4 regions of the Roseateles sp. FW301-B2 genome follow, and region 1 is predicted to be linked to each of the others. Evidence: predicted binding sites of a transcription regulator. Region 1 holds the regulator's gene; each other region holds the start of a gene.
The links. The regulator LexA, encoded in region 1, represses DNA repair genes until DNA is damaged. The targets are predictions, from matches to a motif close to ACTGTATNNNNATACAGT.
Positions count from the first base shown of each region.

Region 1 (5,481 bases):
GAGGCCTAGGACACCACCCTTTCACGGTGACTACAGGGGTTCGAATCCCCTAGGGGACGCCAAGTTTTACAAGGCTTGGTAAACGGCAGCGCGCAAGCGCTGCGAGTTTACGAAACTTGTTGATGCGACGAGTTATATAATGCTCATCCATCTGGAGTGGTAGTTCAGTTGGTTAGAATACCGGCCTGTCACGCCGGGGGTCGCGGGTTCGAGTCCCGTCCACTCCGCCAACATTTTTGTCAAACCCCGATTGCGCAAGTAGTCGGGGTTTTTCTTTATGCGCTAGATACTGCCGTAGAGCGCCTTGCGCTGTGGCGTGTAATGCCACCAGGGCGCTGCGGCAGCACCGGCCATGAAGTCAACCGCCGCCATCAATGTATCGAGCACGCAGGGGTCGTGGCGCTGCTCGGTAATGGCGCAGAGCTGCTGGTAGAGCACGAAGGCATCACGCCCGCGCAACTCGCCTGGCACGCGTATGCCAAGCAGACGCAGATCCTCCACCATGGCGGGGCCGATATTCGGGATCTGCTCCAGCGCCACGCAGTCGTCGCGATGCGCCGCCTTGCTCGGTTTCACCATGGGCGCGCCGCCTCAGGAGAGAAACTGCGAGCGAATCAGGCCGACCGCCAGCCCTTCGAGCGCAAAGCTCTGGTCGCCTTCGGTTACGCGTATGGGCTCGAAATCGGGGTTCTCGGGCAGCAGTTCAATGCCTTGCTTGCCGCGTTTGAAACGCTTCACGGTGACCTCATCGCCGATGCGCGCCACCACGATCTGACCGTTCTTGGCCTCGCTGGCACGCTGCACGGCCAGCAGGTCGCCATCCATGATGCCGATGTCTTTCATGCTCATGCCACGTACGCGTAGCAAATAGTCCGGCTTGCGCGCAAACATGCCGGCCTCGACGCTATAGTTTTGCTCGATATGTTCTTGCGCCAATATGGGCGAGCCTGCCGCCACGCGCCCTACCAGGGGGAGGGTGAGTTGGTTCAAGCCCGGCATGGGCAGATTGAACTGCATGCCGCTGACGCCGGTGCGTGCCTCGCGCGCCAGGTTGAGGGCGCGCAGGGTGTCCGAGCGCAGCCGTATGCCGCGCGAGGTGCCACCCAGCAATTCGATCACGCCCTTGCGCGCCAGGGCCTGCAAATGCTCTTCGGCGGCGTTGGCGGAGCGAAATCCGAGCTCCTGTGCAATCTCGGCGCGCGTGGGTGGCGCACCGGTTTGCTCGATGCTGGTGCGTACCAGATCGAGGATTTGCTGCTGCCGGGCTGTGAGTTTGGGGCTATCGTCCACGCTGACCTCGCTGGAAATGGGCTGAAACTGGCAGACCGAGCCACTGCAGGCCTCTGATCATTTATCCAGCTACTGTATTTTCATCCAGGATTGAATAAATTGCAAAGCAACACCAATGACTTGATCGTGATCCTGGGCACCGGCGGCACGATCGCCGGTGCGGGTGATGACGTGGGCTACGTGGCCGGCCAGATCAGCGTGGCTGATCTGGTGACGGCAGTGCCGGCATTGGCTGCGCGGCAGCTCGAAGCCGAGCAGGTCGCGCAGCTGGACAGCAAGGACATGAGCCATGCCGTTTGGCGGCTGTTGGCGCAGCGGGTGGCCTATCACCTCGCCAGGCCCGAGGTGGCCGGCGTGGTCGTGACGCATGGCACCGACACGTTGGAGGAGACCGCCTACTTCCTGCATCGGGTGTTGGCACCAGGCAAGCCCGTGGTGTTGACGGCGGCGATGCGGCCGGTGACCTCCTTGCAGTCTGATGGCCCGCAAAACCTGCTCGATGCCGTGACGGTGGCCGCCCACCCGGGCGCGAGCGGGGTGCTGGCCGTACTGCAGGGGCGTGTGCATGGTCCGGTCGAGGTGCGCAAAGCCCAGCCCTTCGCGCTGGATGCGTTCAGCTCGGGTGAGGCTGGACCGTTGGCCTTGGTGCTGGAGGGGCAGGTTAGGGTGCTGCGCCACTGGCCAAGCTGCGCGCCCTTGGGCCTTGATGTCGTCGCGGCCGACCCCGAGCTCTGGCCGCGCGTCGACATCGTCGCCAGCCATGCTGGTGCGGATGGTGTGGTGATCGACGCGCTGGTCGCAGCGGGCGCCCGCGGCCTCGTGATCGAGGGTACGGGCAATGCGACCGTGCATGCTTCGCTGTTGGAGGCGCTGAAGCGCGCCCGTGCTGCGGGCCTGCCGGTGTTGCGTGCCACGCGCTGTACTGGCGCCGCCGTGGTGGGGGCGCCCGAAGGCGCGCTGCCGTCGGCCGGTGAGCTGTCGCCGGTCAAGGCGAGGGTCGAGTTGATGCTCGGCCTGCTTGCCTGACACTAGCCGGCCACCTGGTAGCCGGCATGTCCGGGCTTGCTGGAGCAGCTTAGACCAGGGTCAGCGTCACGTCGATATTGCCGCGTGTGGCGTTCGAGTAGGGGCAGACCTTGTGCGCAGCGTCGATCAGGGCCTGGGCGGCGGCGCGCTCCATGCCCGGCAGGCTGATGCGCATCGCCACCTGGATGCCGAAGCCGGCCGGGATCGGGCCGATGCCCACGTCCGAGGTGATGGAGACATCGGCCGGGATGGCGATCTTCTGTGCCGCGCCCACAGCCTTCATCGCGCCGATGAAGCAGGCAGAGTAGCCGGCGGCAAACAGCTGTTCGGGGTTGGTGCCCGGGCCGCCGGCGCCGCCCAGCTCGCGCGGCGTGCTGAGTTCGATCTTGAGCGCGCCGTCCGAAGACTTGGCCGAGCCCTGGCGGCCGCCGGTGGCGGTGGCGGTGGCGGTGTAGAGGACTTTGTCGAGAGCCATGGTGCTTTCCTTTGCGAACGAATCGTTCAGGTGGAGGCGGCGTTGCCGAGCTGCGCGCGCAGCTCATGCAGACGCCGGGTGAGGGAACTCAATTCATCGAGCGAACAGGCGCTCGCACAGGCCAGGGCCTTGGGAATGGGTTTGGCGCGCTGGCGCAGTGCAGCGCCGGCGTCGGTGAGGAGGATGTGGACACGCCGCTCATCGTCCAGTGCGCGCTGCCGCCGGATCAGGCCGTTGGCTTCCAGGCGCTTGAGCAGGGGGGTCAGGGTGCCGGAATCCAGCTGCAGCCGTTCGCCCAGGGCCGAAACGCTGAGGTCATCGCCCTCCCAGAGCACCAGCATCGCCAGATACTGCGGATAGGTCAGGCCCAGCGGCGCCAGCAGCGGCTTGTAGAGCTTGGTCATGGCCAACGAGCTGGCGTAGAGCGCAAAGCAGAGCTGCTGGTCCAGTGCCAGCCAGTCGGCGTGCGCGCGGGCCTCGGTCTGCTTGCGGTTTGTACGGATGGTGCGTGCGCTGTCCATGGGCGTTAATGTAGTTCGCAATTAAATTGCACACAATCTAAATGGGTATTGCTTCTGAGGAGCTGCGATGGGCATGGTGAGCAAGATCTTGGTGGGGCTGGTGGCGGCCCTGCACGTCTACATCCTGGTGCTGGAAATGTTTCTCTGGACCACGCCACGCGGGCGCCGCGCCTTCGGCCTGACGGCCGAATTCGCCGAAGCCAGCAAGGTGCTGGCCGCGAATCAGGGGCTTTACAACGGCTTCCTGGCCGCCGGCCTGGCCTGGGGCCTGCTGCTGGGCGACGCCGCCGGCCGTCCGGTGCAGTTCTTCTTCCTGGGCTGCGTGCTGGTGGCCGGCCTGTATGGCGCGGCCACCGCCAGCCGCAAGATCCTCTTCGTGCAGGCGCTGCCGGCCGCGCTCGGCATTGCGGCCTTGCTGCTGAGCTGAGCCGTCAGTCGGCCGCTGCGTGCAGCGCGTCGACCTCGGCGCTGAGCTCCAGCCAGCGCAGCTCGGCCGCCTCGAGTTCGTCGTGGATGGTCTTCAGGCGCTTGCCCAGATCGGCGATCTGGGCCGGCGTGACCGTGCCCGATGCCAGCTGTGCTTCCAGCGCCGTGCGCTCGTCCGCCAGCTTGTTGAGCTTGGCGTCGATCGCTTCCATCTCCTTGCGCATGGGCTTGGTCTGCTCGGCCAGTTTCTGGCGCGCCTGGCCGCTGGCCTTGCGGTCCTCGCGCTTGGGCGCAGGCGCGGGCGCCGCCACCGGTGCCGCAGCCACCACCACGGCGGGTTTCTTCGCGCCCGCCTTCGCGGCCTCCTTGGCCGCTTCCTTGGCCGCCTTGGCGGCCTCCTTGGACTGCTCCAGCAGCCAGCGCTGGTAGTCGTCCAGGTCGCCGTCGAAGGGCCCGACCACGCCCTTGCTCACCAGCCAGAACTCATCGCAGACCTCGCGCAGCAACGCACGGTCATGGCTCACCAGCATCACCGTGCCCTCGAACTCGTTCAGCGCCATCGAGAGCGCTTCGCGGGTGTTCAGGTCCAGGTGGTTGGTCGGTTCGTCCAGCAGCAGCAGGTTGGGGCGCTGCCACACCAGCATGGCCAGCACCAGGCGGGCCTTCTCGCCGCCGGAAAGGCTGCCGACCTGCTGGTTCACCATCTCGCCGACAAAGCGGAACTGGCCCAGGAAGTCGCGCAGCTCCTGCTCGCGCGCGCTCGGGCTGACCTCCTTGGCCAGCCGCACCATGTGCGAGAGCGGCCCCTCGTCGGGGCGCAGCACATCCATTTCCTGCTGGGCAAAGTAGCCAATCTGCAGGCCCTTGCCCTCGGTGATCTTGCCGCCCAGAGCCCGCTGCATGCGCGCGATGGTTTTCACCACGGTGGACTTGCCCTGGCCGTTGGCGCCCAGGATGCCGATGCGCTGGCCGGCCAGCACCGAGCGGTTGATGCCGCGCACGATGATCTTCTCGCCTTCGTCGGTCTCATAGCCGCAGGCCACCTCGTCGAACATCAGCATCGGATTCGGCAGGCTAACCGGCTCACGGAACTCGAAGGAGAAGTCCGAGGCGGTCAGCACCGGCGCCAGGCGCTCCATGCGCTCCAGCGCCTTCACGCGGCTCTGCGCCTGCTTGGCCTTGCTGGCCTTGGCCTTGAAGCGGTCGATGAATTTCTGCAGATGGGCCATGCGGTCCTGCTGCTTCTCGAATGCGGCCTGCTGCAGCACCATGCGCTCGGCGCGCATCGCCTCGAAGGCGGTGTAGTTGCCGCCATAGCGCATCAGCTTCATCTCATCCAGGTGCAGGGTCACGCGCGTGATCGCATCCAGGAACTCGCGATCATGGCTGATGATGATGAGCGTGCCCTCGTAGCGCTGCAGCCAGGCTTCCAGCCAGACCAGGGCGTCCAAGTCCAGGTGGTTGGTGGGCTCGTCCAGCAGCATCAGATCGGCCGGGCACATCAGTGCGCGCGCCAGCTGCAAGCGCATGCGCCAGCCGCCCGAGAAGCTGTTCACCGGGGCATCCACCTGGGCGCCGGTGAAGCCCAGACCCATCAGCAGGGCCTGCGCGCGCGGGCGGGCGTCGAACACGCCGGCGTCCATCAGCAGGGCGTGGGCATCGGCCATGGCGTGGCCGTCCTCGGCCGCCTCGGCCGCGGCCAGGGCCTGCTGCGCGGCCATCAGGCGGGTGTCGCCCTCCAGC
Region 1 covers NZ_JBYTBE010000012.1:38,349-43,829, forward strand. The annotation lists tRNA gene AC3WQY_RS10400 (tRNA-Asp) at 154-230, shown strand; gene AC3WQY_RS10405 (helix-hairpin-helix domain-containing protein) at 283-579, opposite strand; gene lexA (transcriptional repressor LexA) at 592-1,290, opposite strand; gene AC3WQY_RS10415 (asparaginase) at 1,390-2,316, shown strand; gene AC3WQY_RS10420 (organic hydroperoxide resistance protein) at 2,366-2,791, opposite strand; gene AC3WQY_RS10425 (MarR family winged helix-turn-helix transcriptional regulator) at 2,818-3,312, opposite strand; gene AC3WQY_RS10430 (DUF1304 domain-containing protein) at 3,380-3,739, shown strand; gene AC3WQY_RS10435 (ATP-binding cassette domain-containing protein) at 3,744-5,481, opposite strand, start outside.

Region 2 (5,481 bases), on a different contig from region 1:
GCCGGCAAAGCCGGGGTGCACAACGTGCTCAATGCCCTTCAGCGGGAGAAAGCGGAAGTACGTGCTGCGCACGGTCAGCACCAGCGCCAGCCGAGGGAACTTCTGGACCAGTCGGATAAATCCCAACAGGCGCGGCTCCCACAGGGCGATGCCCTGCCTTTCGTTGAGAGCGTCAATGGCCAGCACCGCCCGGCAGTCGGTGGCTTCGGCTGCAGCATCGAGCGCGCCCAGGAAGTCGGCGGTTGTGACTTGGGCCAGGTCCAACTGACCTCGGATTTGCTCCCATGGGTCTCCATCGGTCAGGCTTCCGCTGAGAACCAGAACAAAGGGGCGGCTTGCCTCAAGCTGCCTGTGTCCGAAGTCAGCGATTAGGTGCGATTTGCCGATGCCACCGGGACCCGAGATGACCAGCTCGCGCTTGTTCATGAGCTGCCAGCGCACGCTGGCAATCTCCTCGCGGACGCGGTCGACCGCCGAATAGAGGTCGAACAAATCCTTGCGAGGGGCGTAGCGACTCTTTTCGGGGACCTTGTCCTCAACCTCTGTTAGGGCTTCGGAGATGCTTTCGATGGCCGCGGCCGCCAGCGCCGCCCAGCTCTCCAGGGGCACCGAGGCTTCCAAGGGCACGGGAGGGACCCCAAGGTCTTGCAGCAGCGGCTCGCAGGCTTGTCGCACTCGGTCGGCAGCAGACGACAGCTTTTCGCGCGACAAGCTCCCGGCTGCGCCGTCCATCTTGTACGTAATCTCGGCTGCCCAGGTCGCAGGCATTGCCAGCAATTCTGGGTTGCGTGCCACTGCTTGCAAGGCTTGCTGGATGGGCAGCTCCACGTGGCTTTCGGGGCTGTAGCGCTCACCCAGGTTGTGGCGCTGAACGTCGAGCTTGTCGCGGAACCAGGCAGAGCTGAATCTGACGGTGTCGAACCAGTATCGTGCCCGTCCAGAGTACGCTGGGTCGTCGCGACCTAGCCGCTCGCCGATGCTCGACGCACTCCAGAGTTCGATTTCGACGGTGCGGCCATTGGCGGCTGCGTCGTCGATGCTCTTTTTGCGCCACTTCTCGTAGCGCTGAACTTCGCTGGCCTTCTTGCCCGACCGGTTGTCACGCAAGTCGATGGGCAGGCAGACAACGAAAGTCGTCAACTGCGGATGGGCGCTGAGCGCGCGCTGCAACGAGTTATCCAGGTCGTTTACTTGACCGTCATCGAAGCCGTTGATGAAGTACTTCGCTTGCCAGCCGACCTCGTGTCCACCCGCGTAGGTCCGGTAGCACTCAAGGCCTTGGTCGGCTCCCGGACCTTTCCGAATGAACCTGGAGCCTGCAGCCGGGTCCTCCAGTGCGGCCAGCTGACAGCAGAGTTCCTCGAAGCCGCCGTTCTGAGTTCCTCGATGTTCTCGAATACGTTTGAAGTCCAAGCTCAACACCACGAAGCCTCCGTCTTGTTCTTAGGCGTCGTCCAAGTTTCCACAGGCCGCCTCTTCTCCCAAAGGACTCTACAGGACTGAGTCGCCCAGGCCTTTCTAGACATCCACAGAAGGGAGGCTCGCGGTCGCGAAGCAGCTGTAGGCGAGCCGCCCTCCGCCTGAAAAGTAGGCGGCTGCCACGGCCAGTTCGGGCCACCAAATCGCGCTCAGGTGGTCAGTGTGAGCCCGCACAAGACGTCAATGTGGCCGGAATCCGCGCCCCGAGACAGAATCGCGGGACTGCTGTTAGAAGTGAGGCTGCGGAAGAGGTGGCGTTCTGGCCCCAAGAGCATTGGGGATGCTGCGACAATTTCTACTACGCCCACAGTCTGCGCAAGAGCGGTCGCAATGGGGCCGACCTCCCGCAGAGCATCAAATTGCAAGACATCGTCAAAACCATCGAGGACCTGGACAGCGTCGCGGTTTCCCTGCCCGACCTCCTGCGGGGAGCCAGGGGTCAGACCGTTACCTCAAATGCACGAGCGATTGCAGAGCTGTCCGAGCTTCTGAAATTGGAGGTCTTGCTGGACAAGCCGCGCGCCGAAGTTGTGGCTTCGGCACTTCGACTTCTGACACTCATCAAGCAAACCAACCTCCTCGTTTCGTCCAGCAGAGTCGGCCACGAAGAAAGAATGGCGATGTCGCTTGCAGAGGCACTTGCCAGCAAGCTGCACAAACTCCTCAAAGACTGGGCAACAGAGTCCCAGGCTTCCACCGCTGCCTGAGCGCCATGCTCGGCGGCGGGGGCGGCTTCAATGACTGCATCGCGCGGCGACGTTTCACCACTCAGTCAACACCAGTTCGCTGTTCGATGTACCGCTGCTGCCGTTGCTGACAAAGCACCCAGGATTGAAGCCAGCCATTGAGAAAGGCCAGTGGTTTGCGCCTAGTCAAGAGGCCTTCACCGGACGCTTTCGCAGCGAAAGGGGCCATATCAACAACAACGGGCTCAGAGGATGGGTTCCAGTCACCCGTAAACTTGAATTTGGGAGGCGGTCAGGCCTACACCATCTATATCGCCCCAGGGCGACGACCTCAGAATTCGGCCCGGTTGCCTGCAGCGCCTTGGCAGTACTGGATGGGAAGTTGGGGCCTCGTGGGTTCAAGTCCCGCCGCAGCCCACCTTCTATCGAAGAGATGCCTCATTCGATGGAGTAGCGAAGCCTTCTTAATCTCGAGCTCGGCTCGCTTTTGCGCTCGCCCCATTCCATTGCAATCGCTCGCCGCTCGCTGCATCATCATGCGGTCGAGTCGCCAGCGAGGCCCACATGCCTGCTCTCTACTTCTCTCCAGACGTCAGCGCCTTTACCTCGGTCAAGTCGGTCAGTGGCTTTTTCGTGGGACGGGTCAGCTGCTACCAGGGCAAGACCGCCGTCAGGGTTGAGCATGAATGCCTGTGCTATCGAGACACCTATGCCGAGGCAGAGCGTGACGCCAGTCGGGACGCTGCAGCGCTTGTTCGCATGTGGGCAGACAAAGTCCGCATTTAGTCCTCGAACGGACTAGCACCTTGAGCACCACGGAGTGCGCAGCGTGCGGCAATTGTTAGGGTCACGCAGTCCCTACACATTTGGCCGAACTTAATCTGGGTCAACACCGATTCGCTGTCCGATGTATCTCTGCTGCCCTCGCTGACCAAGCACCCACGATTGAAGCCAGCCATCGAGATACAAGAAGCTGTCGACTGGGTCCTTGAGCACGCGCGCATAGCCAGACGCGAGGGCAAGTGCAACGTACTCGCCACGAGATAAGACACCTACAAGGTCCGGTGGCGAGTCTGCGTCCAGCCAAAGCAGCCGAAGTTCAATGAGCTTGTCGAAGACGCTCTGTTGCCAGGCGGGCGGGGCCATAGGAACTCCTTTCAATGTATCCGTCTGATGCACAACCGCTGACTCCGTCCGGTCAGCGTAGGCACTCGACGGGCCATAGTGCTTTGACAATTCAGGCAGGCAAGTATACTGTATGTTCATACAGCGTTTTCCATCGCCATGCCTTCGGATATTTCTGCCGCGATGGTGTTGCCTGCGCCCCTCTCCGCGCCAATCAACCCATCTATTGCCACCATCCCTCGCCTACTTCCCCCTGAGGTTGAGGCGTCGATTTGGCGTGCGGACCAATTGGGGCGCGGTGTCGAGTTGGTAGTCCCGACCGGCTTTGCAGACCTGGATGCTGAGCTCCCCGGTCATGGATGGCCCTGTCGAGGATTGACGGAGGTCCTTACAGCCCAATTCGCATTGCTCGAATGGCGACTCGCGTCCCCCGCCCTGCGCGCCATTTGCAGCCACGGAAGAGACTTGGTGGTGGTCGGGCCGCCCCGCTGCCCATTTCCGCCGGGCCTTCAACTCGACGGCATAGACCCCGACCGAATCTTGTGGGTTGATGTTGACAAGCCGGCTGACCGACTCTGGTCAACGGAGCAAGCCATAAAGAGCAATGCATGCGGAGCCGTGCTGGCCTGGTTGCCGCAGGTTCGAGCCGACCAAGTCCGCCGCCTGCAAGTGCTCGCGGCAGGTTGTGACGCGCCGGTATTTCTGTTCCGCCTTGCCTCCGCGGCTTCAGAAGCGTCCGCTGCACCTCTACGACTTGAGGCCAAACTCTGCGAGGACTGGGAGCTGCGCGTACGCATCCTCAAGCGCAGAGGAGCGCCATGCGAGACAGAACTTCGCCTTGAGTCCATCCCATGTGGACTCAAGACCATCATGACCCCGCGACTTCGATACCCAAGTCGCTTCACGTCGCGAGTGCCCGATGCTGTGGTGCGCACTTCGACTCCCGGCCCCGAGCGGCAAGCCGTCCCCCATTGATGACGACATTCGAGCATTGGCCGTCTGGGCGTTGCAGTTCACGCCACGGGTCACTGTCCTCGAGGAGTCCGTCGCAATGGAAGTCGATGCCAGCACGCGCCTTTTTAAGGGCCGGCGTGCTCTGCGCGACCGTGTAGTTGCCGAGTCCGCCGAGCTCGGAGTAGCGAAGGTCTCTTGGGCACCAAACAGTCTTGCAGCTCTCGCTTTTGCGCGCGCCGGCATTGAGAACGGCCTCAAGCGAGGTCTGGAGTCAATGCTCGACCCGCTTCCCATGCAAGTCTTGAGCGCAGTCGTGCCCCACATGTCGGTGCTCCTGCGAACGGGTGCGCGCACCCTTGGGGACATACGTAGGCTGCCGCGCGCGGGCATCACTCGCCGCTTCGACAAATCACTGCTGCGAGCCTTGGACCAAGCCTATGGTGTTCAACCAGAAGCCCACAAATGGGTTGAAGTGCCCGATGCATTTACCACCAAACTCGAGCTCCCGTTTCGGGTCGAGCATGCGCCAGAGCTCTTAGTCGGCGCTCGCAAGCTACTGCTCCAGATGTGCGGTTGGCTCGCGGCCAGGCATGCAGGAATTACCGCGTTCACATTGAACTGGTGGCATGACAGCATGCGCTCAAAAGATGCCGGCACCGGCGGAGGTTTGGTTGTTCGAACGGCCGTCGCCATGCGAGACATCGACCACCTCTTCCGGTTGCTATCCGAGCACTTGGCCAAAGTCACGTTGCTCGCCCCAGTAGGCGACCTAGAGCTGGCTGCGACAGAAGTTCATGCCCTTCACGAAGTCAGCGCGTCGCTCCTTCCCGATACGGTGTTGGAGCGGGAGACGGTCGGCATGCTGCAAGAACGCCTTGCCGCACGGTTCGGCCCAGCAAAGGTCTGCCGCCCGTTTGTGGGTGACGACAACAGGCTCGAATGGGTCTGCACCTGGCGCGCTGCCTCTGAAAAGCGTCCTCGGAAGCCGGGCCCACGTTCTCGCTACCCGGCGCCCTCGTTTGTGCTCGCGGAACCCTTGAAGCTGTCCGTGCGGGATGGCCGTCCTCAATACCAAGGCCCCTTGAAGCTTCTCGCCGGGCCTCACGCCGTCGAAGACGGTTGGTGGCATCGCGACGAAGCCAAGCGTGAGTGTCACGCTGTCGTCCGCGACTACTGGATTGCGTGGAGCGACCACGCCGGACCGCTTTGGATTTACCAAACTCGTCTTGAAGCCGAT
Region 2 covers NZ_JBYTBE010000001.1:346,606-352,086, reverse strand. The annotation lists gene AC3WQY_RS01480 (NACHT domain-containing protein) at 1-1,413, opposite strand, end outside; gene AC3WQY_RS01475 (hypothetical protein) at 1,839-2,186, shown strand; gene AC3WQY_RS01470 (hypothetical protein) at 2,730-2,951, shown strand; gene imuA (translesion DNA synthesis-associated protein ImuA) at 3,450-4,265, shown strand; gene AC3WQY_RS01460 (Y-family DNA polymerase) at 4,342-5,481, shown strand, end outside.
Region 2: a site for LexA is predicted at 3,419-3,436, ahead of imuA (translesion DNA synthesis-associated protein ImuA). Genes of this name have one in related genera too.

Region 3 (5,481 bases), on a different contig from region 1:
GGCTGAGCCTTGGCATGCTGATGTCGATCTCCAAGAGCCGGCGCTTCATGCACCGCTGAGCGGAGGCTCCTCGCCCTTCAGCACATGGGCCTGGAAACGGATCGTGAAGCGCGCGCCCGGGCCCATGCCGTCGGGCTCCACCATGCCGGGGCGGCGCGGCCGCGCCTCGTCCAGCGTGACCTCGGCCTCGTGCTGCTGGGCGATCTCGCGCACGATCGCCAGGCCCAGGCCCGAGCCGTCCACATTCGTGCCGAGCGCGCGGTAGAAGGGCTGGAACACCTTCTCGCGCTCTGACTCTGGAATGCCAGGTCCGGAGTCTTCCACCTGCAGCACGCAGACCTGGCCGAACGGGTCTTCCACTACCCGCACGGTGATGGTGCCGCCGGCCGGCGTATAGAGCAGGGCGTTGTCCACCAGATTGCGGATCAGCTCGCGGATCAGCAGCGGATGGCCCAGGATGCGCAGCGCGCTGCTGGCCTCGTCGGGGCCCTCGTAGCCGAGGTCCAGGCGCTTCTCCATCGCGCGCGGCACGAAGTCGCGCACCGTCTCGATGGCCAGCTCGGGCAGATTCACCTCGCTGCGGCGCGCCGCATGCTCCTGGTCTTCGGCCCGTGCCATCGCCAGCAGCTGGTTCACCATGTGCGCGGCGCGCTGGCTGGAGAGCGAGATCTGCTGCAGCGAACGTTTCAGTTCGCCGGGCGAGCTGCGGCCCTCGTCGATCTCGCGCTGCGCAAACTCGGCCTGGGTGCGCAGGCCGGCCAGCGGTGTCTTGAGCTGGTGCGCGGCGTCGGCGAGGAAATGCTTCTGGCTGCTGATGGACTGGTCCAGGCGCTCCAGCAGGTCGTTGATGGCGCGCACCAGCGGCGCCACCTCGTCGGGAATGCGGCGCTCATCGATGGGGCTGAGGTCCGAGCTCTCGCGCGAGCGGATGCGGCGCTGCAGGTCGTTCAGCGGCGCGATGCCGCGCGCCAGCGCCAGCCACACCAGCAGCACGGCCAGCGGCAGGATCACGAACTGCGGCAGGATCACGCCCTTGATGATTTCGTTGGTGAGGCGCGCGCGCTTGCCCAGGGTCTCGGCCACCTGCACCAGCATGGTCTTGCCGCTGGGCCCCATGCCTTCGGGTACCACCCACAGATAGGCCACGCGCACGTTTTCGTTGTCCACCTCGTCGTCGCGGAAGTGCAGCTCCCAGGGCACGATGGTCTCGTCGGCGGTGGGCACGGGCAGGTTGCGATCGCCGTTCAGGTACTCGCCGCGCAGCCCCAGCACCTGGTAGTAGATGGTGTCGGCCTCGTCGGCGCGCAGCAGCGCCGCGGCCTCGGGCGAGAGCGCATAGCGCGCGCTGGCCTTGCCGGCGCGCGGCTGCTCGGCCGCCACCTGCAGGCCCAGCGAGCGTGCCATCTCGCCCAGCTCGCGGTCGTAGGGCTTGCTGGCAATGCCCTGCGCCACCAGCCAGGTCAGCGCCACGCTGATGGGCCAGATCACCAGCAGGGGGGCGAGCATCCAGTCGAGGATCTCGCCGAAGAGCGAACGTTGCCCGGTATCAGCGGCCATGCATGACGCCGGGGGTCAGGTCTTGACTTCCTGGATCTTCTCCAGGCAGTAGCCCAGGCCGCGCACCGTGGCGATGCGTATCGGGCCCTGCTCGATCTTCTTGCGCAGGCGGTGGATGTAGACCTCGATGGCGTTGTTGCTGACCTCTTCGCCCCATTCGCACAGGCGCTCCACCAGCTGATCCTTGCTGACCAGCCGGCCGGCGCGCTGCAGCAGCACCTCCAGCAGCGAGAGCTCGCGCGCCGAGAGCTCCACCATCTGGTCGTTGATGTAGGCGACGCGGCCGGTGGCGTCGAACGACAGCGGGCCATGCTTGATGACGCTGGACGCGGTGCCCAGGCCGCGCCGGGTGAGGGCGCGTACGCGCGCTTCCAGTTCCTGCAGCGAGAAGGGCTTGGCCATGTAGTCGTCGGCGCCCAGGTCGAGGCCCTTGACGCGCTGCTCCACGCTGTCGGCCGCGGTGAGTATCAGCACCGGCACCGAGGTGCCGCGCGCGCGCAGCTTGCGCAACACCTCCAGCCCGTGCAGGCGCGGCAGGCCCAGGTCCAGAATCACCAGATCGAACTCATGCGAGGCCAGCGCGGCATCGGCCTCGGTGCCGGTGCCCACCTGGTCCACGGCATAGCCCGAGGCGCGCAATGAGCGCAACAAGCCATCGGCCAGCACTTGGTCGTCTTCAGCGATCAGGATGCGCATCTTGTCTCCATGGGCCGGGGCAGGGATGCCGGCGCCTGTCCCTCATTCTATGGAGCCGCCCGCTTGCCGGCGGGCTTCGCATAAACTACTGTACGAATATACAGATTGCGCCATAATGCGCGCATCAACCGGAGAGCATTCATGGACGCCCCTGTCAAAGCCATCAACACCGAGAAAGCCAAGGCCCTGCAGGCCGCACTTGCCCAGATCGAAAAGCAATTCGGCAAGGGTTCCATCATGCGCCTGGGCGAGGGCGAGGTGATTGAAGACATCCAGGTGGTGTCCACCGGCTCGCTGGGCCTGGACATCGCACTGGGCGTGGGTGGCCTGCCGCGCGGCCGGGTGGTCGAGATCTACGGCCCGGAGTCCTCGGGCAAGACCACGCTGACCCTGCAGGTCATTGCCGAGATGCAAAAGCTCAGCGGTGTCTGCGCCTTCATCGACGCCGAGCATGCGCTGGACATCCAGTACGCGCAAAAGCTCGGCGTGAACCTGCAGGAGCTGTTGATCAGCCAGCCCGATACCGGCGAGCAGGCGCTGGAAATCGTCGATGCCCTGGTGCGCTCGGGTTCGGTGGACCTGATCGTGGTGGACTCGGTGGCCGCACTGACGCCCAAGGCCGAACTGGAAGGCGAGATGGGCGACTCCCTTCCCGGCCTGCAGGCCCGCCTGATGAGCCAGGCCCTGCGCAAGCTCACCGCCACCATAAAGAAGACCAACTGCATGGTCATCTTCATCAACCAGATCCGCATGAAGATCGGCGTGATGTTCGGCAGCCCCGAGACCACCACCGGCGGCAACGCGCTGAAGTTCTACGCCTCGGTGCGTCTGGACATCCGCCGCATCGGCTCGATCAAGAAGGGTGAAGAGGTGATCGGTTCCGAGACCAAGGTCAAGGTGGTGAAGAACAAGGTTGCGCCCCCCTTCAAGACCGCCGAATTTGACATCCTCTATGGCGAGGGCATCAGTCGCGAGGGCGAGATCATCGACATGGGCGTGGTGGCCAAGGTGGTGGAGAAGTCCGGCTCCTGGTATGCCTACAACGGCGAGAAGATCGGCCAGGGCAAGGACAACGCGCGCGAGTTCCTGCGCGAGAACCGCGACGTGGCCATCGAGATCGAGAACAAGGTGCGTGAGTCCATGGGCGTGCCGTTGCTGACCGAGAGCGAGGCGGGCTGATCGGCACTGGCAGGCGGGCATGGTGCGCGGGCAGCCGCTGTCGCTGAAGGCGCGCGCCATCGGCCTGTTGGCACAGCGCGAGCACAGCCTGGCCGAATTGCGGCGCAAGCTCGTGCGGCTGGCGCGGCAGCGCCTGGCCGAGGCGACCCAGCCCGGCGCAACGGAGTCGCCCGATCCGGCCGAGCATGACGTGGGCGCGGAGGTCGATGCCCTGCTGGTCTGGCTGCAGGCCCAGGGCTATTTGAGCGAGGCACGCTTTGTCGAATCGCGCATCCATGCCCGCAGCCAGCGCTATGGCAATCTGCGCATTCAGCAGGAGCTTGCTCAGCATGGGGTGCAGCTCGAGGCCGAGCAGCAAGCCAGGCTGAAGGACAGCGAACTCGAGCGCGCGCGCCAGATCTGGCAGCGCAAATTCGGCGGCGCGGCGCCGCTGGATGCCGCGGCCCGCGCCAAGCAGATGCGTTTTCTGGCCGGCCGGGGCTTCTCGGCCGAGGTGATACGCCGCGTGCTGCGCGCGGACGATGAATAGCCGGTGCCAGGGCTCCAAGCGGGCTTGATGTGGCGCAAGCTGGCGCCAGGAACGCCCGGCCAAGGTCGGTGTTGACAGCCTCGTGAAAGCCTTGATGCAGCGCAGCATGCTACATTGGCGCCCTGCGCAAGGCGTGCCCGCCGGCCTCTGAAGGCCTGCGGGCTACATTTTTGCGCCACTGCCGTCCACGCGTTTCATGTCCCTGCTCACCCCTTGTCCCGAGCGTCAGCTGCTGCACCGTCGAAGCATCGACGTGCAGGTCTATGCGCGCGCCGATGGCCTCTACGATGTCGAGGCGGAGCTCAAGGACAGCAAGACCCGCGACATTCCCCTGGCCCATGGCGTCCGCAAGGCGGGCGACCCGGTGCACGACATGCTGTTGCATCTGGTGGTGGACGCGCAGCTGAACATCCTGTCCTCCAGTTCGCAGACGCGCTGGATGCCTTATCCCGGGCATTGCGACCAGCATGGCGAGGCCTATGGCCGCCTGGTCGGCCTGAATCTGCTCAAGGGCTTTCGCGCCGAGGTCAAGCAACGGCTGGCCGGTGTGCATGGCTGTACCCATCTCACCGAGCTGACCCAGGTGCTGCCCACCGCGGTGATCCAGGCCTTTGCCGGGCTGGTGATCGACACCCGCGAAGGCTCGGCCGATGGTCAGCCGCCCTTCCAGCTGGATCGTTGCCATGCACTTCGCAGCGACGGCGCGGTGGTGCAAACTCATTACCCTCGCTGGTATCGCGGCGCGTCGGCTCGGCCGGACGCGCAGGCGCTGCCCGCATCTTCCTCTTCCTGATTTACCTCTATCCATCAAGCGAGACCTCCCTATGAAGATTCACGAGTACCAGGGCAAGGAAATCCTGCGCCAGTTCGGCGTGCCGGTGCCCCGCGGCATCCCGGCCTTCACCGTGCAAGAAGCGGTGGAAGCCGCGCAAAAGCTCGGCGGCCCGGTTTGGGTGGTCAAGGCGCAGATCCACGCCGGCGGCCGCGGCAAGGGCGGCGGCGTGAAGCTGGGCCGTTCGCTGGAAGACGTGAAGGCGCTGGCCGAGCAGATCCTGGGCATGCAGCTGGTGACGCACCAGACCGGCCCGCAAGGCCAGAAGGTCCGTCGCCTCTACATCGAAGAGGGCGCCGACATCAAGAATGAACTCTATGTGTCGCTGGTCACCGACCGCGGCACGCAGAAGGTGGCCTTCATCGCTTCGAGCGAGGGTGGCATGGACATCGAGGAAGTGGCGCATTCCACGCCCGAGAAGATCCTCACCGAGCTGATCGACCCGCTGGTCGGCCTGACGGTCGAGCAGGCCAAGAAGATCGCCGCCGGCATCGGGCTGAGCGGTCACTCGGTGGACCAGGCCGTCGATCTGTTCCAGAAGCTCTACAAGTGCTACATGGACACCGACGCCTCGCTGGTCGAGATCAACCCGCTGAACTGCGATTCCAAGGGCAATCTGATCGCCCTGGACGCCAAGTTCAACTTCGACGCCAACGCGCTGTTCCGTCATCCCGAGATCGTGGCCTAC
Region 3 covers NZ_JBYTBE010000003.1:62,607-68,087, reverse strand. The annotation lists gene rodA (rod shape-determining protein RodA) at 1-59, shown strand, start outside; gene AC3WQY_RS03550 (sensor histidine kinase) at 46-1,557, opposite strand; gene AC3WQY_RS03545 (response regulator) at 1,573-2,253, opposite strand; gene recA (recombinase RecA) at 2,395-3,432, shown strand; gene AC3WQY_RS03535 (regulatory protein RecX) at 3,452-3,961, shown strand; gene AC3WQY_RS03530 (DUF2889 domain-containing protein) at 4,158-4,754, shown strand; gene sucC (ADP-forming succinate--CoA ligase subunit beta) at 4,786-5,481, shown strand, end outside.
Region 3: a site for LexA is predicted at 2,341-2,358, ahead of recA (recombinase RecA). Genes of this name have one in related genera too.

Region 4 (5,481 bases), on a different contig from region 1:
ATGTCCGTGGAGTCGACCTTGCGTTGCGCCCTACGGCAATCCCTTTGTGCCTGAAATATGAAGGGGGCGGCCGGGTGCAATGCGACTGAAGTCTTTGGGGCAGTAGCCAGCCTCAGGGAAGCGTTAGAACAACGACTGCTGCGAGTCTTCGAGTCGCGAAGGCCTTACGAACTGGCTCGTATCAACAGGTGCTGTAGCGGAGCGCTTCAGACCGTATTTCGAGCACGCGCGCGAAAACCTTTGCGATAGCAGTTGGGCGTAAGGTCCCGACCCCTTCATGCGCGTGAAGAAGTTGGAGTCGTAGTCTTTGCCACCTCGAGCCTGGGAAATCAGGCTCATGACGTGCTTGGCGCGGAGCGGGAAGTGGCCCTCTAGCCACTGTACAAAGAGGTCTAGTACCTCCCTCGGCAATCGCAACAGAATCATGCTTGCGTAGGTCGCCCCAGCCTCTGCAGAGGCTTTCAGGATGCGTTCCAGCTCCACGTCGTTGATTGTTGGAATCATCGGTGAAGCAAACACAGACACCGGGATGCCTGCCCTCGACATCTTCCCTATTGCTCTCAAACGACTCTCTGGACTGCTTGCCCTTGGGTCCATGATGCGTGCAAGGCTCGGCTCTAGAGTGGCAAGTGAAACATTGACTCTGCAGAGACCTCTTTCAGCGGCAGGTGCGAGCAAGTCGATGTCTCGCGTGACAAGGGCATTCTTCGTCGTAACACTGAACGGAACACGGCGCCGCGTCAGAACTTCAACTATCGCGCGCGTGATTTCCAGCTTGCGCTCGATGGGCTGGTACGGGTCTGTGTTCGCGCCGAGCGCAATCAACGCGGGTTCATAGGTCGAGCTATCGAGTTCCTTCTCGAGTAGCTCTGCGGCGTTCATCTTGGCGAAGACCTTGGTCTCAAAGTCGATGCCCGGGGAAAGTCCAACGTATGCGTGAGTCGGTCGGGCATAGCAGTAAACGCAACCGTGCTCGCACCCCTGAAATGGGTTGATGGACTGCTCGAATGGGATGTCCGGCGAGTTGTTCCTGCTGATGACTTTCTTCGCGCGGCTATGGAAAACTTCCGTTCTGATTGGAAGAGGCTCATCTTCGGATTCGTCTAATCCTTCAGGTCGATGCGAGTTGTCGACCTCTCGCGTCCAATGCTCGAAACGCGACCTCGCGTTGCTGCCTGCACCTCTCCCTTTGTGGAAGGTGACGGGCACCTCGGGGATGAGTTCTTCGTCCATATTGGTCCAACATCGGTCGATGTCGCCTATGCACCGATTGCTTGATGACTGTATGAATATACAGTATTGTTGTGAGTCCTTCCAGCCATGTTGAAGTGCCTCGTTTTCGTGACGCTTCGTGTACCAGTAGCATCGCCCCATGCGTTCCGTTACCTGCAACTATTGCGGGAAGCCTGCTGAGCTTGTCCCGGGGCGTACCGTCTATCCGCACCGAACAGACCTGCACGAGGTCTGGTTCTGGCGCTGCGCGCCTTGTGACGCTCAGGTTGGGTGCCATAGAGCTGGCGCGCGGGTCAACGTCGGAGAGGATGTTCTGGTCGATAGCGACGGAACATTGCCCTTAGGGCGCCTTGCGAATGCACCACTTCGCTCAGCACGTCTTCGCGCCCACGACCTTTTCGAGAGACTGTGGCGCGAGGGACGGATGACGCGCACGCAGGCCTACGGCTGGATGGCTGCGGTGTTGGGTATTCATCCCGACTCGGCACGCTTTGCGTTGCTTGAGGCCGACCAATGTTGGGCGCTGGTCGATGCTATCGAAGCTTTGATACATGACGCGCCGACACTAGCGGGCAAAGTAGCTGAGGCTACTCAGCCTGACTTGGCCCCTAGCATCGAAGAGTCGCCCGACGACCGGCGAGTCGCGATTGCTCCCGATTGGCTGGCGAGAGCAGGTCTTCGATTCGAAGTCCAAGACGACGGTGAGCATCTCGTCATCGCAACACGCGGAACCGTTATCGACTTCTGGCCGCGGACCCAAGTCTGGAAGGCTCGGGGTGCCGACCTTGAACGGCAAGGCCTTCATCCGCTCATCATGTATTGCAAGGGAGCATGAGCCGGCTTGCGAGAGAGGGCTTACCTCGAACTACGGAGCACATCCGTAATTTACGAAGTCCTGCGTAGCGCGGCGTAATTTCGGGCGCCGTGGGCGCGACAAGCAGGCGCTGGCGATAGCTGACCACCATGCCTGTTTGCGCTGACCAGGCTGCCGGTCATGACTTCAACCAACCACTGCGGTGCAGCGGTTGCTGTCGGTCGCAGGCACCAGGTCAAGCGACTGGACTTCGCCACAAGCAGGTACTGGCGGATGCCAGCTTTGCGGCGGGTTGTCCCCTCGGTTCTGATTGGAAATCGAGCGGAATGAGAATCCATCGAACTACAGCCCACTCCGCCGCCAACCTTCAGAACGTGGGTGTAGCTCATGGTTGTTGCGACGTCGGCATGACCTAGCAGGTCCTGAACGGTTCGGATGCTGCATCGGCGCTTGTGCTGATGACAGGGCTTTGATTCAGAGGGAGCATGGCAAACAAGCACGGTCCAGATGGCCGGCGTAGCCGCGCCCAGGGAGGGTCTCATGCTCAAGAAGCCGAGAACGGAAGCTCAGATTCTCGAAGACATCAGGACGCTCGCGACGTCATCAGGTTACGTGCACGCTATTGCGAACATCTGCCATCGCGACAGCTTCATTGCCTTCAGAGAAAAGCTGAAACCGGAGGACATGGAAAAACTCTTCAGAGGCAATCGCCTCATCCGCACCGAGGTCAACACGTTGCTTGGGCTGATGGTGACGGCACCGGTCTTGCTCGAGGAGCCAGCACCGGATGTACTCAAGAAGTACGTCGAGCAGACAGATGAGTTGATGGAGGAGCTCCACAACGCGATGTCGTATCCGATGTTTGCGTCGCTTCTTCAAGCCGCCACTGGCCAAGCAACCTCGGATGTGCCAGAGCTTGGGCAGGGTCAGATGCTGCGGGAGCCAATCTTCTACGGTGGCGAGTCGGCCTATAGCTTCCAGTACCGCGACCTGCTGACTGAGAAGTACGCGGCTGACGACGACTGGCTGCGAGAGAACAAGGGCTTCACCTCGACTCAGGCGCAGGCGATAGCTCACGCAATGTCCAAACTCATGGACGAGAAGTCGACCGTCCTCCACGCTGAATCAAGGCGTAGTGGAAAGTCGCCTTCCACATGGCTATCGACGTTTGAGCTCTCCCCAGCCGAAATCGCCCATCGAAGTGGCCAGTCGCACGCCGTGGTTGACGCGCTTTTAGACGCGCTCACTTTCAGCGGGGAGAACGAGGGCTTCCGAGAGGTTGGGGACTACAACGCGCTTACGGGAACCCCGCTTATACCGACAGGAAGAGGGACTGTTCTGTTGCTCCAGCAGTACGCGATATACGAGGCCCTATATGAGTCGCCATTCTTCTGGATGCTCGCTGACGAGGCCTACTGGCCAACTGCAAGAGACAACCGCGGCGCGTTCATCGAGAAGTACTCTGCTCGCCGTCTCGCGTGCGTCTTCGGCCCGAAGCATGTTCACACGAACGTTGACATCAAGCGCGGCAAGAAGACGGTCGGCGAAGCCGACGCGCTCGTCGTCTTCGGCGACAGGCTCATCATCGTTCAGTGCAAGGCCAAGAAGCTGACCATTGCTGCGCGCAAAGGCAACGATGGACAGCTGAGAAAGGACTTTGCCGAAGCCATCCAGGCTGCCTATGACCAGGGGTGGAAATGCGCGAACGAGCTAGTCGCAGGGGAGTGCCGACTTGAAGACGCGAGGGGTGCGGAGGTCCCGTTGCCGCCGTCGATGAAGGAAATCCACGTGTTCACAATGCTGGCCGAGCACTATCCAGCGCTGGCATTTCAAGCTCGCCAGTTCCTGAATTACCAAAGGACCGACGTCATTCGGGCTCCGTTCATCATGGACGTGTTCTTGCTCGACACGATGACGGAGATGCTTGCTACACCTCTTCGACTACTGAGCTACGCACAGTTGCGGACGTCCGCGCACGAGGAGATAACGCTCGCCCACGAACTCACGGCGCTGGCGTACCACCTACGTCGCAACCTTTGGCTCAGTGGCGAGTACGACGCGGTTCATCTCGACGACTCCATCAACGTCGACCTCGACACGGCGATGACGGTCCGTCGGGAAGGCATCCAGGGAGACCGGACCCCCCCCGGCATCCTCACGAAGCTGGCGGGAACCTACTACGAGCGCTTGATTCGCACGATTGAGGACCGACCTGAAGCGGCGACGCTGGAGTTTGGGCTCGCCCTGCTGACGATGAGCGAGAACTCCGCCAGAAACGTGCACCGTGGCCTCGAAACGCTCGTACGCATGGCGCGGTACGACAGAAAGCGCCACGACTTCACGCTGCTAACGCAAGGCGCCGCGGGGGGCTTCACATTCCACTGCAACCCTGTGCCTTCCCTGGAGGCGGTCGCCGCGCTCGAGAGCTACTGCCATAGGCGCAAGTACGCGGAACGAACGAACCAATGGTTTGGCGTATCAGTCGACACCGACGGCGACGTGCAGTTTGGCATCACGCTCGACTCTCCATGGGAGCAGTCCGACGAGATGGACAAGGCGACGGCCGGCATGAGAAGGAAGGCGCCACAGAAGGCTTCAGCGGTGCTTCCTCAGATGGTCAGCGACGCGCGACAGTTGAAGGTCGGAAGAAATTCTCCCTGCCCCTGCGGGAGCGGCATGAAGTACAAGCGCTGCTGCCAGACCTAGACCCCAGATGAGAGCCTTGAGAGGAGCCAACTGGTCCCTACGATGACCGATGTTCTTTGCGACCCGCAAAGCGAGCTCCACCGACACCGAGACAACATGTCGAGAACCTTCTATGACCTGCCGACTAGACTGCCTAGCAGCGAGTCGGAACCCCTATTCCGAGGGCACAGCCTTCCGAACTCGAAACCCCTGAACTGGACGGACCTGTTGAGTTCCCGACGGGTGCTCATCGTCTCCGAGGCGGGTGCTGGCAAGAGCTACGAGTGCGAACACAAGGCTGAAGAGCTGGCCGGGCAAGGTCTGCCGGCGTTCTTCCTGAGGCTCGAAGAGCTACACGGTCGTCCGACATCGGAAATCCTCATGGAGCCGGAGCTGGGACGCTTCAAGACGTGGCTTGCGTCAGATGGCGAAGAGGCGTTCTTCTTCCTCGACTCCATCGACGAACTGCAGTTGCAGCGCGGCAGCCTGGAGAGGGCGCTCAAGCGGCTCGCCAGCGAGGTGGGCGGCGCCTCGCAGCGCATGACCGTTGTCGTGACCTCGCGGCCCGTGGAGTTTGACCGCGAGACCTTCCGTCGTTGCCTCCCGGTCACGGAAGTTGTTTCGGCGCTGAGTGAGGAAGAATTTGCCGAGTTTGCCACCAGCCGGAATGGAAACAAGCGCGCGACCAAGAAGGCTCTGCCGCCTGGGTTCCGGGAAGTGGCGCTCGCGCCACTGAGCGACGAGGAGAT
Region 4 covers NZ_JBYTBE010000001.1:327,260-332,740, forward strand. The annotation lists gene AC3WQY_RS01415 (PA0069 family radical SAM protein) at 124-1,233, opposite strand; gene AC3WQY_RS01420 (zinc-finger-containing protein) at 1,373-2,068, shown strand; gene AC3WQY_RS01425 (SEC-C metal-binding domain-containing protein) at 2,588-4,753, shown strand; gene AC3WQY_RS01430 (hypothetical protein) at 4,976-5,481, shown strand, end outside.
Region 4: a site for LexA is predicted at 1,281-1,298, ahead of AC3WQY_RS01415 (PA0069 family radical SAM protein). Genes of this name have one in related genera too.